DNA from 2 places in the Vallitalea guaymasensis genome. Region 2 is predicted to be linked to the other one. Evidence: riboswitches for the same ligand, from Rfam matches in the RefSeq annotation. Region 2 holds a riboswitch; the other holds the start of a gene.
The links. A riboswitch is a leader RNA that binds a small molecule or an ion and turns the genes downstream of it on or off. The one in region 2 is predicted to bind lysine.
Positions count from the first base shown of each region.

Region 1 (5,212 bases), 1.8 Mb from region 2:
ATGTCAATATTGTACGGAGACCTGTTCATGCAGTTAATCTACAGGACAAGACCTTATGAAAAGATAAAAGGTTCAACAAAAAGTTTGCATGACAAATGGAAAAAGATATGTATAGATAATATAACTAATGATAGTAAGCTTAGACCAGATATCATAAGAGGTATAGTAAATGATTTTGACAAAATACCTCTGTATGATGTTAGAAAACCAAAAGTAGGCTTGACAGGAGAAATATTTGTGAAATTCAATCCATTCTCCAATAATCAAATAGTAAAAATGATTGAAAAAGAGGGTGGAGAAGCAGTTGTGCCTGATTTGATAGACTTCTTCCTATATAGTGTATATAATGCCAAGTTTAAAAGCAGGTATCTGGGTAAAAGTAAAGTAAAAGCTTTGGCATGTGATATTGCTATTAAATATGTGGAAGCATTTAGAAGACATCAAAGAGAAGCGCTTAAAAATAGTAATAGATTCCAGAATTCAAGAACTATCGGACAACTAGCTAGAGGAGCACAAAATATTCTTTCTCTAGGGAATCATGCTGGTGAAGGTTGGTTCTTGACAGCTGAGATGGTTGAATTACTAGATAGTGGTGTTAAAAATATCATATGTATGCAGCCTTTTGCTTGTCTGCCTAACCATGTAACAGGAAAAGGAATGCTAAGAGCTCTAAAAGAAAAATATCCAGAGGCTAATCTATTAACAGTAGATTATGATCCTGGAGCCAGTGAAGTTAATCAACTTAATCGAATAAAATTAATGTTTGCAGTAGCATTCAAAGATTTGGAGAATACTGAGCAATTAGTAGAGAAGAAAAAAATACTATAGAATAAAAAAGGGGCTGTGGGATAATATACCAAAATGTATTATCCCACAGCTATTTATTTATTGATTAAATATATTAAATTCATATTGTTCTATTGGTTAACCTCTGTTGGTTTCTTTAGCTTATTAGTAATAAAAATGAAAATAGCAAATTCTACTATTATTACACCATAACATAATAATAGATTTTTAGTAAATCCATATATTATAAAGGCTACAAAGGATATAAGACCAGCTATTAACGCATACGGTAATTGGGACGTAAAGTGAGCATCAAGTTTTGCTTGAGCTCCTGTAGCAGAAAGTACGGTGGTATCACTTATTGGTGAGCAGTGATCTCCAAGGATAGCACCACTTAATACAGCAGCCATAGCTGGTAACATCATTGAAGGATCAGTTGCAGCTAATATCTTACCAACAATTGGTAATAATAAACCAAAAGTTCCCCAGCTGGTTCCAGTCATAAAAGCGATGAAACTTCCAATTATGAACATAATAGGTATCAATAGGCTAGGGTTCATTTGAGAAGTTTCAATCCAATCAGCCAAATATTGACCAGTGTTAAGTTTATCTATAACCTCAACTAGTGTCCAAGCAGCAATTAAGATTATTGATGCAGGAAGCATAGAACGGATACCTGACTTAGTAGCACGGAAAAGATGCTTTCCTGAAACTTCACCAGTGGTTATAGCAAATATAGTTGCTATGATTGTAGTGATTACAGAACCACGGAAGAGTGGAAGAGTAATATCTACAGATAACATTTGACTAATGTCCCATTTGGCGTCATATAACATACCACCTAAGATTAGGATAATAAGTGATAGGATAGTGATTATTAAAGCCCACTTAGAACCTTTGTTAGTAACCGCCTGTACATGAGAGATATCTTCAGCTGATTTTGAACAGCTGATATCATTTCCTTCTTCGGCTTTTCGCTCATAAGTTTTCATTTTACCAATGTTAATATTGAATTTTATAACTACAAAGACCATTATAAGAGCTACAATAGCGTAAAATTGCATAGGAATCATTCGCCAGTATGCGCCAGTTCCTGTAGTTGCAGTATAGCCAACTTTTTTGAAAACACCTGTTAATGTACCGATTATGTAAGCTCCCCATGTAGAGATTGGTAATAAGATAACTACTGGAGCACTTGTTGAATCAATGATATATGAGAGTTTGGCACGACTGATACTATAACGGTCTGTGATAGGTTTTGAGATTTCACCTATAACTAGAGCATTGAAGTAATCATCAATAAAGATGACAATTCCTAGAATCCATGCAACAATTTGTGCTGCTTTCTTATTCTTGATCTTTGAAACTGCAAAATCAGCAAATGCCTTAGTGGAATTGGTAATCGTTAAAAGAGTTGTGATGATTCCTAGTAACAATAAAAAACCTACTATTGGCATGTGCCAAGAAAAATCTGTTATTATTTCCCAAACTGTTGTACCTATGTAAGATATTGTGTCCAACACATTGAAACCATGTGCAATCAATGAACCTATGATGATTCCAACAGATAGTGACATGATAACTTTTTTTGTTATGATAACTAATACAATCATTATGATTGCTGGTACTAAACTTAATAAAAGTTCCATAATTTCCTCCTATTATTTCATTTTCTTAAAACTTCTAATGACTAAATTTGGATGTGTTTTATAGCATTAAAAAAGACAATAGGTACACTATTGTCTGAAAGTATCTTATTCAAATAATAGCGCCTTCACTACGGTAGGTAGTGAGAGTGATAAGTCTATTAAACTTAACTCCAACATTATTTATTGGCGGAAAATAATGCTTCGGCAGATCATCCTTTCATCATACTTTATTCGCTTGCCAAGCTAGGTTATGATTACTAATAATCTCTGCGCCTCTATTATGCTTATTCAATTGTCAGTATTGAATTATACAGGAGGACAATGTATAATGTCAAGTTGAATTTATTATTATTAACCTTTTCTAGGTATTTTACTTTCTTTGTTAAATATTTCAATGAGTTCTCTTACAGCTACGTCCATGTCACTAGAGTCTACTTCATAATCAAAAGTACCATAATATTTTTTCCATTTCTTATACATAGGGTCATAATAATTATCAAGCAGTAAACCTACAAAATCATGAAGATTACCATTTTCAATATATTCATTCATCAAGTTGTAATCATGATTGGACATATATGATTTTATTGTAGTGAGTGAATTTTTTATAAAAGACAGGTTTTCTTCAAAAGTACCATTAGTTTCCATGTAATCATCTAACAATCTCTGTATTCTAATTTCCTTGTCAAGATTGACAAGTACGTGGATACCTGTTTTGATATGATTGATAGCATATGCAGGAACGACTCTTCTACCTATTTTTGAGCTTTCCGCTTCAACGAAAACAAGTGAGTCATCAAGGGATATGGTTTTATCATAGACATAAGATTCAAATGCTTTTTGTGGAGGCTGTTCACCTAGACCTACACCACCAAATACTGAACCACGATGATTGGCTAATCCTTCAAGGTCAAGTACAGGCATACCAGCTTTTTCTAGAGCTTTTAACAACAAAGTCTTACTACAACCAGTATAGCCATGTAAAACAATATATGGAGATGGAAGGGTTAATCTTCTTTCAAAGTCTTTTAATATATAGGTTCTGTATGCCTTATAACCACCTTCTAGTTGATAAGCTGGGAGATGCATCAAAGATATGACTGTAGCGATAGATTTACTTCTAAGTCCACCTCTCCAACAGAATATAACAATTTTACTATACCCTTTGGCTGCTTTTTTAATCTTAGCATAGATTTCTGGCAGCTTATGGGAAGCTATTTCAAAACCTTCTTCTTTTGCAGTTATTTTATTAACATTTTTATAAGTATGTCCAAGATAGGCTCTTTCTTCATTATTGAAGATAGGTACATTGACAGCTCCCGGTATTGTTCCTTCCTCAAATTCCTTAGTAGTTCTGACATCTATGAAAATAACTCTATCCATATGTAGACATTTATCAATAGATATGGTTTCCATTATAATTTCCTCTTTTCGAAGTATTTCTAGTTAAATTGATACATATTATTATTTAACGTTGCTTAGTAAGCAGGGTTATACTATAATGATGGTATCAAAATCAATTTGTTTTATTGTTAATCTATAATTACTTTTATACTATAGTATACAGTATTAGTAATATATAATTCAATAACTATTTTAAAAATTAAACTTACAGGAGGCATATAATGGATATTTACGAAAAATCACTTAAGATGCATGAAGATAATAAGGGAAAAATTGAAATGGTTTCAAAAGTAAAAGTATCTAACAAAGATGAATTGAGCCTTGCATATTCACCAGGGGTTGCAGAGCCTTGTAGAAAAATAGCTGAAGATGAAAAGAATATATACAAATATACTTCAAAAGGTAATATGGTTGCCGTTATCACAGATGGTTCAGCAGTACTTGGATTAGGAAATATTGGGCCAAAGGCTGCATTACCTGTTATGGAAGGTAAATCCATACTTTTTAAAAAATTCGGTAACGTTGATTCATTCCCATTATGTCTAGATACACAAGATACTGAAGAAATCATTAATATATGTAAGAATTTGACTCCTTCACTTGGAGGTATTAACCTAGAAGATATATCTGCTCCAAGATGTGTTGAAATTGAGAGAAGATTAAAAGAAGAATTGGATATCCCAGTATTTCATGATGACCAACACGGTACTGCAATCATTGTGACCGCTGCATTACTTAATGCTTGTAAATTGACAGGTAAGAATCCAAAAGAGTTAAAAGTTGTTGTAAGCGGAGCAGGCGCTGCTGGCAGCTCTATCGTTCGTATGATTCATAATTATGGAGTAGGAGACATAATATCTGTTGATATAGATGGAATAATTAATTCCAAACGTGAAAACTTGGATTTCCTACAAAAAGAAATTCTTGAAATAACTAATAAGGAAGATATCGAGGGCGATTTATCAGTAGCTATGAAAAACGCCGATGCATTCATTGGTGTTTCAGCTGGTAATATAGTATCTCAGGAAATGATTAAATCCATGAATGATAATCCTTTCGTATTTGCAATGGCTAATCCTGTACCAGAGATAATGCCAGAAGAAGCAAAAAAAGCAGGAGCAAGAATAATAGGTACTGGCAGAAGTGATTATCCTAACCAAATTAATAATGTTTTAGCCTTCCCAGGCATCTTTAGAGGAGCATTAGATGTAGGAGCTAAAAAAATAAATGAAGAGATGAAATTAGCAGCAGCTTATGCCATTGCATCCGTAATCGACGAAAAAGAACTCCGTGAAGACTATATCGTTCCATCCCCCTTCGATGAACGTGTAGTACAAGCCGTAGCAGAAGCGGTTGCACAAAAAGCCGTTGAA
Region 1 covers NZ_CP058561.1:464,819-470,030, reverse strand. Annotated here, with positions in the region: gene HYG85_RS02080 (acyl-CoA dehydratase activase-related protein) at 1-828, shown strand, start outside; gene HYG85_RS02075 (Na+/H+ antiporter NhaC family protein) at 918-2,435, opposite strand; lysine riboswitch at 2,545-2,721, opposite strand; gene mnmH (tRNA 2-selenouridine(34) synthase MnmH) at 2,787-3,851, opposite strand; gene HYG85_RS02065 (NAD(P)-dependent malic enzyme) at 4,061-5,212, shown strand, end outside.
Region 1: linked by a shared signal. The riboswitch ahead of HYG85_RS02075 (Na+/H+ antiporter NhaC family protein) and the one ahead of kal (3-aminobutyryl-CoA ammonia lyase) in region 2 are both predicted to bind lysine.

Region 2 (5,212 bases):
GATTAACCAGCTGACCACTCTTCAATTCTTTTGCTACTCTCTTAGCAATTATTTCTTTACCTAACTTTTTATCTATCAAAAAATCCACCCCCATCTTAGTTAATTATGTAGTCAACCACAACACCTGGTGTTATAATACTATCTTTATCAAGTTCGCCTGTCTCAACTAATTCTTCGGCTTCTACTATAACAGTATCAGCTGCCATAGCTATCATGGGATTAAAGTTTCTTGTAGTTCCTTTATAAATTGTATTGCCGAATTTATCAACAACACTTCCTCGAACAATTGCTATATCAGCTCTTAGAGGCATTTCAAGTAAATATTCCTTATCTTTAACTTTTATAATTTCTTTGCCTTCTTCAACTAAAGTACCGACTCCTGTAGGAGTAAGAACTCCACCTAATCCAAATCCACCTGCTCTTATTCTCTCAATAAGAGTTCCTTGTGGTGACAACTCTACTTCTAGCTCGCCACTATTCATTAATTCTCCAGTAACAGGGTTAGTTCCAATATGTGATGTTATCACTTTTTTAACCTGTCTATTGACTATTAACCTACCAATACCTTTATCTTCATAACTAGTATCGTTACCAATTATTGTAAGGTCTTTGATTCCCATTTCAATTATTAAGTCAATAATCGTTTCTGGGGTACCACATCCTAGGAAACCACCCACCATAATGACTGAACCATCTTTTAACAAAGGCTTTAAATCGTCTTTACTAACTAATTTATTCACCTTTTCACCTCTTTTAAAATATTATTTATATAAACCTTCTCCTTATTTGACTCTTAACCTATACCTAATATTTTTCTTGCTTCATCAGGAGTTGCAATTTCTCTTCCAAGTTCTTTCGCTAACGTCACTACTTTTTCCACAAGCTCTCCATTGGAATTTGCTAACACACCTTTTTTCATGTAAATATTATCCTCATAACCTACTCTAACGTGTCCACCCATAATAATACTTATAGTAGCCATGTTGAACTCATTTCGTCCTATACCAGTTACTGTATAAGTTGCATCATCTGGAATACTGTCCACTAAGTATATTAAATCTCTAGGTGTTGCGGCTATTCCTCCGTTAACTCCTAATACAAAGTTAAAATGGAGTGGCGCTTTTAGAATACCTTTTTTGTATAATCTAAGTGCCATATCAACCATACCTTTGTCAAAAACCTCTATTTCAGGCTTTATACCTAGACCATAGATTTTTTCTGCAAACTCTATTATTGTGTTTTCAGTGTTAACAAAAATATCGTCACCACCAAAATTACAAGTTCCACAATCCAGTGTTGCCATCTCAGGATCAAGATATATTGGCTGTAATCTCTCTTCATTTGTCATCCCTACTGCCCCACCAGTGGATGGTTGAATGATTACATCTTTGCATCTTTCTTTTATACCATCTATGCATTCTTTGAATCTATTTTTATCTTGTGTAGGAGTTCCATCATCTTCTCTTACATGTAGATGAATGATACTTGCTCCAGCTTTGTAAGCTTTCTCGGCTTCACTTACAATTTCATCCACAGTGTAAGGTACAGTAGGATTATGTTCCTTGGTAACTTCTGCTCCGCAAATAGCTGCTGTAATTATTAATTTTTCCATAACTACTTCCCTACTTTCTTTGTTTGTCCTTAGGAACTACACATGTTCCACTTGCCTTGCATACTACAACAGACTCTTCCATAACCTCAGCTGCTGAATCATTTATATCTGGTCTTTGTCTTATTACTTTCCTTGCTTCAAATACCATTTTCCTTGAAGTGTTTCCAAAACCAGTAATCTGTCCTTCACATTCTATGTAATCACCAGCATATACAGGAGCTATAAATTCAATATTGTCATATGCTTTGAATAATCCTTCGTCCCCATCATTTTTAATCAATAATTCTGTTGCTACATCGCCAAAAAGCTGTAAAATCTTAGCTCCATCAACTAGATTTCCCCCATAATGAGCGTCATGACAACTCATTCTTACTCTTATTAATGATTTCATCTACCTAACTCCTTTCTCCCAAACCTAAGTTACTTCTAAGTAATAACCTTAAAACGTTTACTATCAACTCCCTTTTTCTCAATTTTCCACCCTAAATCCAGTCACATAACGCAAGAAAAGCACTGAAAATAAGATTTCAATGCTTTTCGTAAATAAAAGCTATTTATGTAATGAAATCTTATTTTCAATACATAAATAGCTCTCCATAAAACTTAGGATATCTAATCATCCCTTATGGCAGTGATAATGTATTGTCATTATCACCAAGAATATATTTAAGAACCAACATACTCTTTCGGCAAAGGAACCATTCATCTTTAATATTGGAGGTTCTTCTCCTTAACAATTAAAGATTACCCTCTCCTTCGCGCCTCTATTCATGTTTTATATAATATTTATATAGATTGTTATATGAATCTATATAATAATCATATTCAATTTATTATTTAATTGTGTTTGTCAAATTACTATTTCATATAGTTATAATATAATCATGATATAGTTAGCTTGGGGTCATTTTAGTTTGTTATTAGACTTATTACATTATAATATTTAAGATTACTATTATAATTATTTTTAGAAGACTTAGGGGTATGTTTTTATATTATCATCTTCTATTTTAATATTCAATTATTCTGATAATACTTTTATCATTCGAAATATTTTTTTATGGTTTAATAATTATAATAAAATAAAACTGTATATTTTATTAACTTTTTTTAAGATATGACTATTTTTTAAAGTTCATTGACATATACTATAGACATATGAAGGTGGTGGTTTTATGAATGACCATAAAAAGGTTATTATAGCTGAAATTGTATCGGCAATTGCAATAATACTAGTAGGAAGTTTATTTCACTTCTTATATGAGTGGACAGAATGTACGTTTATAGGAATATTCAGTCCAGTTAATGAAAGCCAGTGGGAACATATCAAAATAATGTTTTATCCTGTTATTTTAGTAAGCATCATTGAATATTTTTTCGTAAGATATGATGTTAATAATTTTGTGTTCGCAAAAGCTATGTCAGTACTAGTTTTTATTGGAACTACTTATTTATTGATATTCTTATATGAGTGCATTTTTGGCGAAGGTGAAATGGTACTTCATGTAGTAACATATATTATTGGAGCTTTTGTTGGTCAATTGGTAAGTTATTTTATATTAAAATCTCCAAAAAGAAGTAAATGCAAAAATCTTATAGGTTATTATATTTTTCTATTACTGTTTTTGGTAATTACTCTATTTACCTTTAGACCTTTGCAGTGTGATTTCTTTAAAGATTCTACAACAGGATATTATGGAATACCTCCTAAAAGTTGAAGATTAAGTATTCTATAAAAGTAAAATAGCTGTCTAGTAATATATTTTATGTCAGTGCTAATAAAATATATTACCAAACAGCTTTATTTTTATAAATCTATTCTCACAATATAGATTTTTCTATACAAAATTATCCATACCTATTTTACTGAGTTTTTCTCCACAATAGAATTTTAAGTGATAGAGTATATCTTTTTTATCATTCACATAGACAACTCTATTAGAAATCATCATTTTACTGTCATCATTCAATTGAAGTAATTCTTTTTCTTCACCTACAGCTTTTACAATTTCCAAGTCCATATTCATTTTGGTTACAGAAACTTTCAGTTCTTCAAATAAGTAATGAGATATACCATTTTCAAAGTTAAAATCTTTGAAGAAATTCTCCTCTTCATATACAAAATGAAAGACTTCCAGCCCAATGGGTCGTCCATCCATCATCCTGAGTCGTTTTACAAAAAGGCATTTTGTATTTTCTTTTATGCCTGTTTTTTCAGCTATTTCTGCATCTATTATAATTTCTTTTTTATCTAGTATCTTAGTACTTATGTTCAAGCCTCGCATCTTAATGAAATATGTTAAACTTACAAATGGTTCAATAGATATTCCAACTTCTCTTTGAGCTACAAAAGTTCCAATACCTTTTTTTATATATAAATAGCCTTCGTCTATAATTAACTTAATAGCTTCTCTTACTGTTCCACGTCCTGAATGATATTCTTCCATTAGCTTTAATTCTGATGGGATTTTTTCGTTTTCTTTCCAAATTCCCAAGCGTATTTTTCTTATTATATCTTCTTTTATTTGAATATATACTGGTAATGATGGATTATACTGCATACTCATCCTCCTATCTTGTTACTTATGATTATCCATTAATAATATTACCATATAATAGTGTTGGATGTCTAATTTTAAATTTAATAAATGTAATGGTGAACGGTCGTGTAGGTAGTATAGGGGAATATTACGTCAGTCAATTAAACGTCCGTGTTTAAATGACTGAGTTCGCCGTCCATGGCTCACTGCTTCATATTCCCCTATACTACCTACACTCGTTCATATATACTGATGTATAGTTGTAAAATAAAGGGGCTGGCTCACAATATATTTTAGATGATGGCAACTCAGTAATATGGCTTATGTTAAGCTCTATATTACTAAAGCTGATTACCTAAAAAATGTATTGTTAGACAACCCCTTAATGTAAACTTAATATATAATTTTAGGTAATATTACCTTTAATTTACTAGTTTACTGCTTGGACTTCTTTAATTTCAGGTATTTGCTCTTTTAGGGCTTTCTCAATAAAATTCTTAACTGTTAATTGAGAGAATGGACATCCTTTACATGAGCCTTGTAGTTCTACTCTTACAATACCATCTTCTGTTACTTCTACTAATTGTACATCGCCGCCGTCGCTTTGTAATCCTGGACGAACTTGATCTAATACTTGTTCTACTTTATCTTTCATAATTAAATCTCCTCTAGTCTACATTTTATTGGTGAAACCAATTATGTTTATAATAACCTATGTGTTTAGTTTTAGTCAACCCATATATAAATTATACAACTTTTGAAATAATTGATTTTAATTTTCTACTATTATTCATTATCTTCCTTATACAGCAATGGGAATATTTTTTTATCCAACTTATAGTTATATGCTATAATAATCACAATTACAGCTCCTACGCAAGTGACTACAGTAAAGGCTACGGAATATGAATAAGCATCGATAAGCCATCCCATCAATACACGTCCTCCAACTGCTCCTATGAAAGCGCCAATATTACGATAACTATTTATTCTTCCTCTATGAGAAGCTGGGATTCTTCTGCTTAGGTAAGGTGAAGCTCCCAACATATTAATGACTTCA
Region 2 covers NZ_CP058561.1:4,337,197-4,342,408, reverse strand. Annotated here, with positions in the region: gene HYG85_RS18610 (3-oxoacid CoA-transferase subunit B) at 1-79, opposite strand, end outside; gene HYG85_RS18605 (CoA transferase subunit A) at 96-740, opposite strand; gene kce (3-keto-5-aminohexanoate cleavage enzyme) at 794-1,612, opposite strand; gene kal (3-aminobutyryl-CoA ammonia lyase) at 1,623-2,003, opposite strand; lysine riboswitch at 2,192-2,387, opposite strand; gene HYG85_RS18590 (DUF6512 family protein) at 2,788-3,330, shown strand; gene HYG85_RS18585 (GntR family transcriptional regulator) at 3,451-4,173, opposite strand; gene HYG85_RS18580 (NifU family protein) at 4,583-4,807, opposite strand; gene HYG85_RS18575 (MFS transporter) at 4,939-5,212, opposite strand, start outside.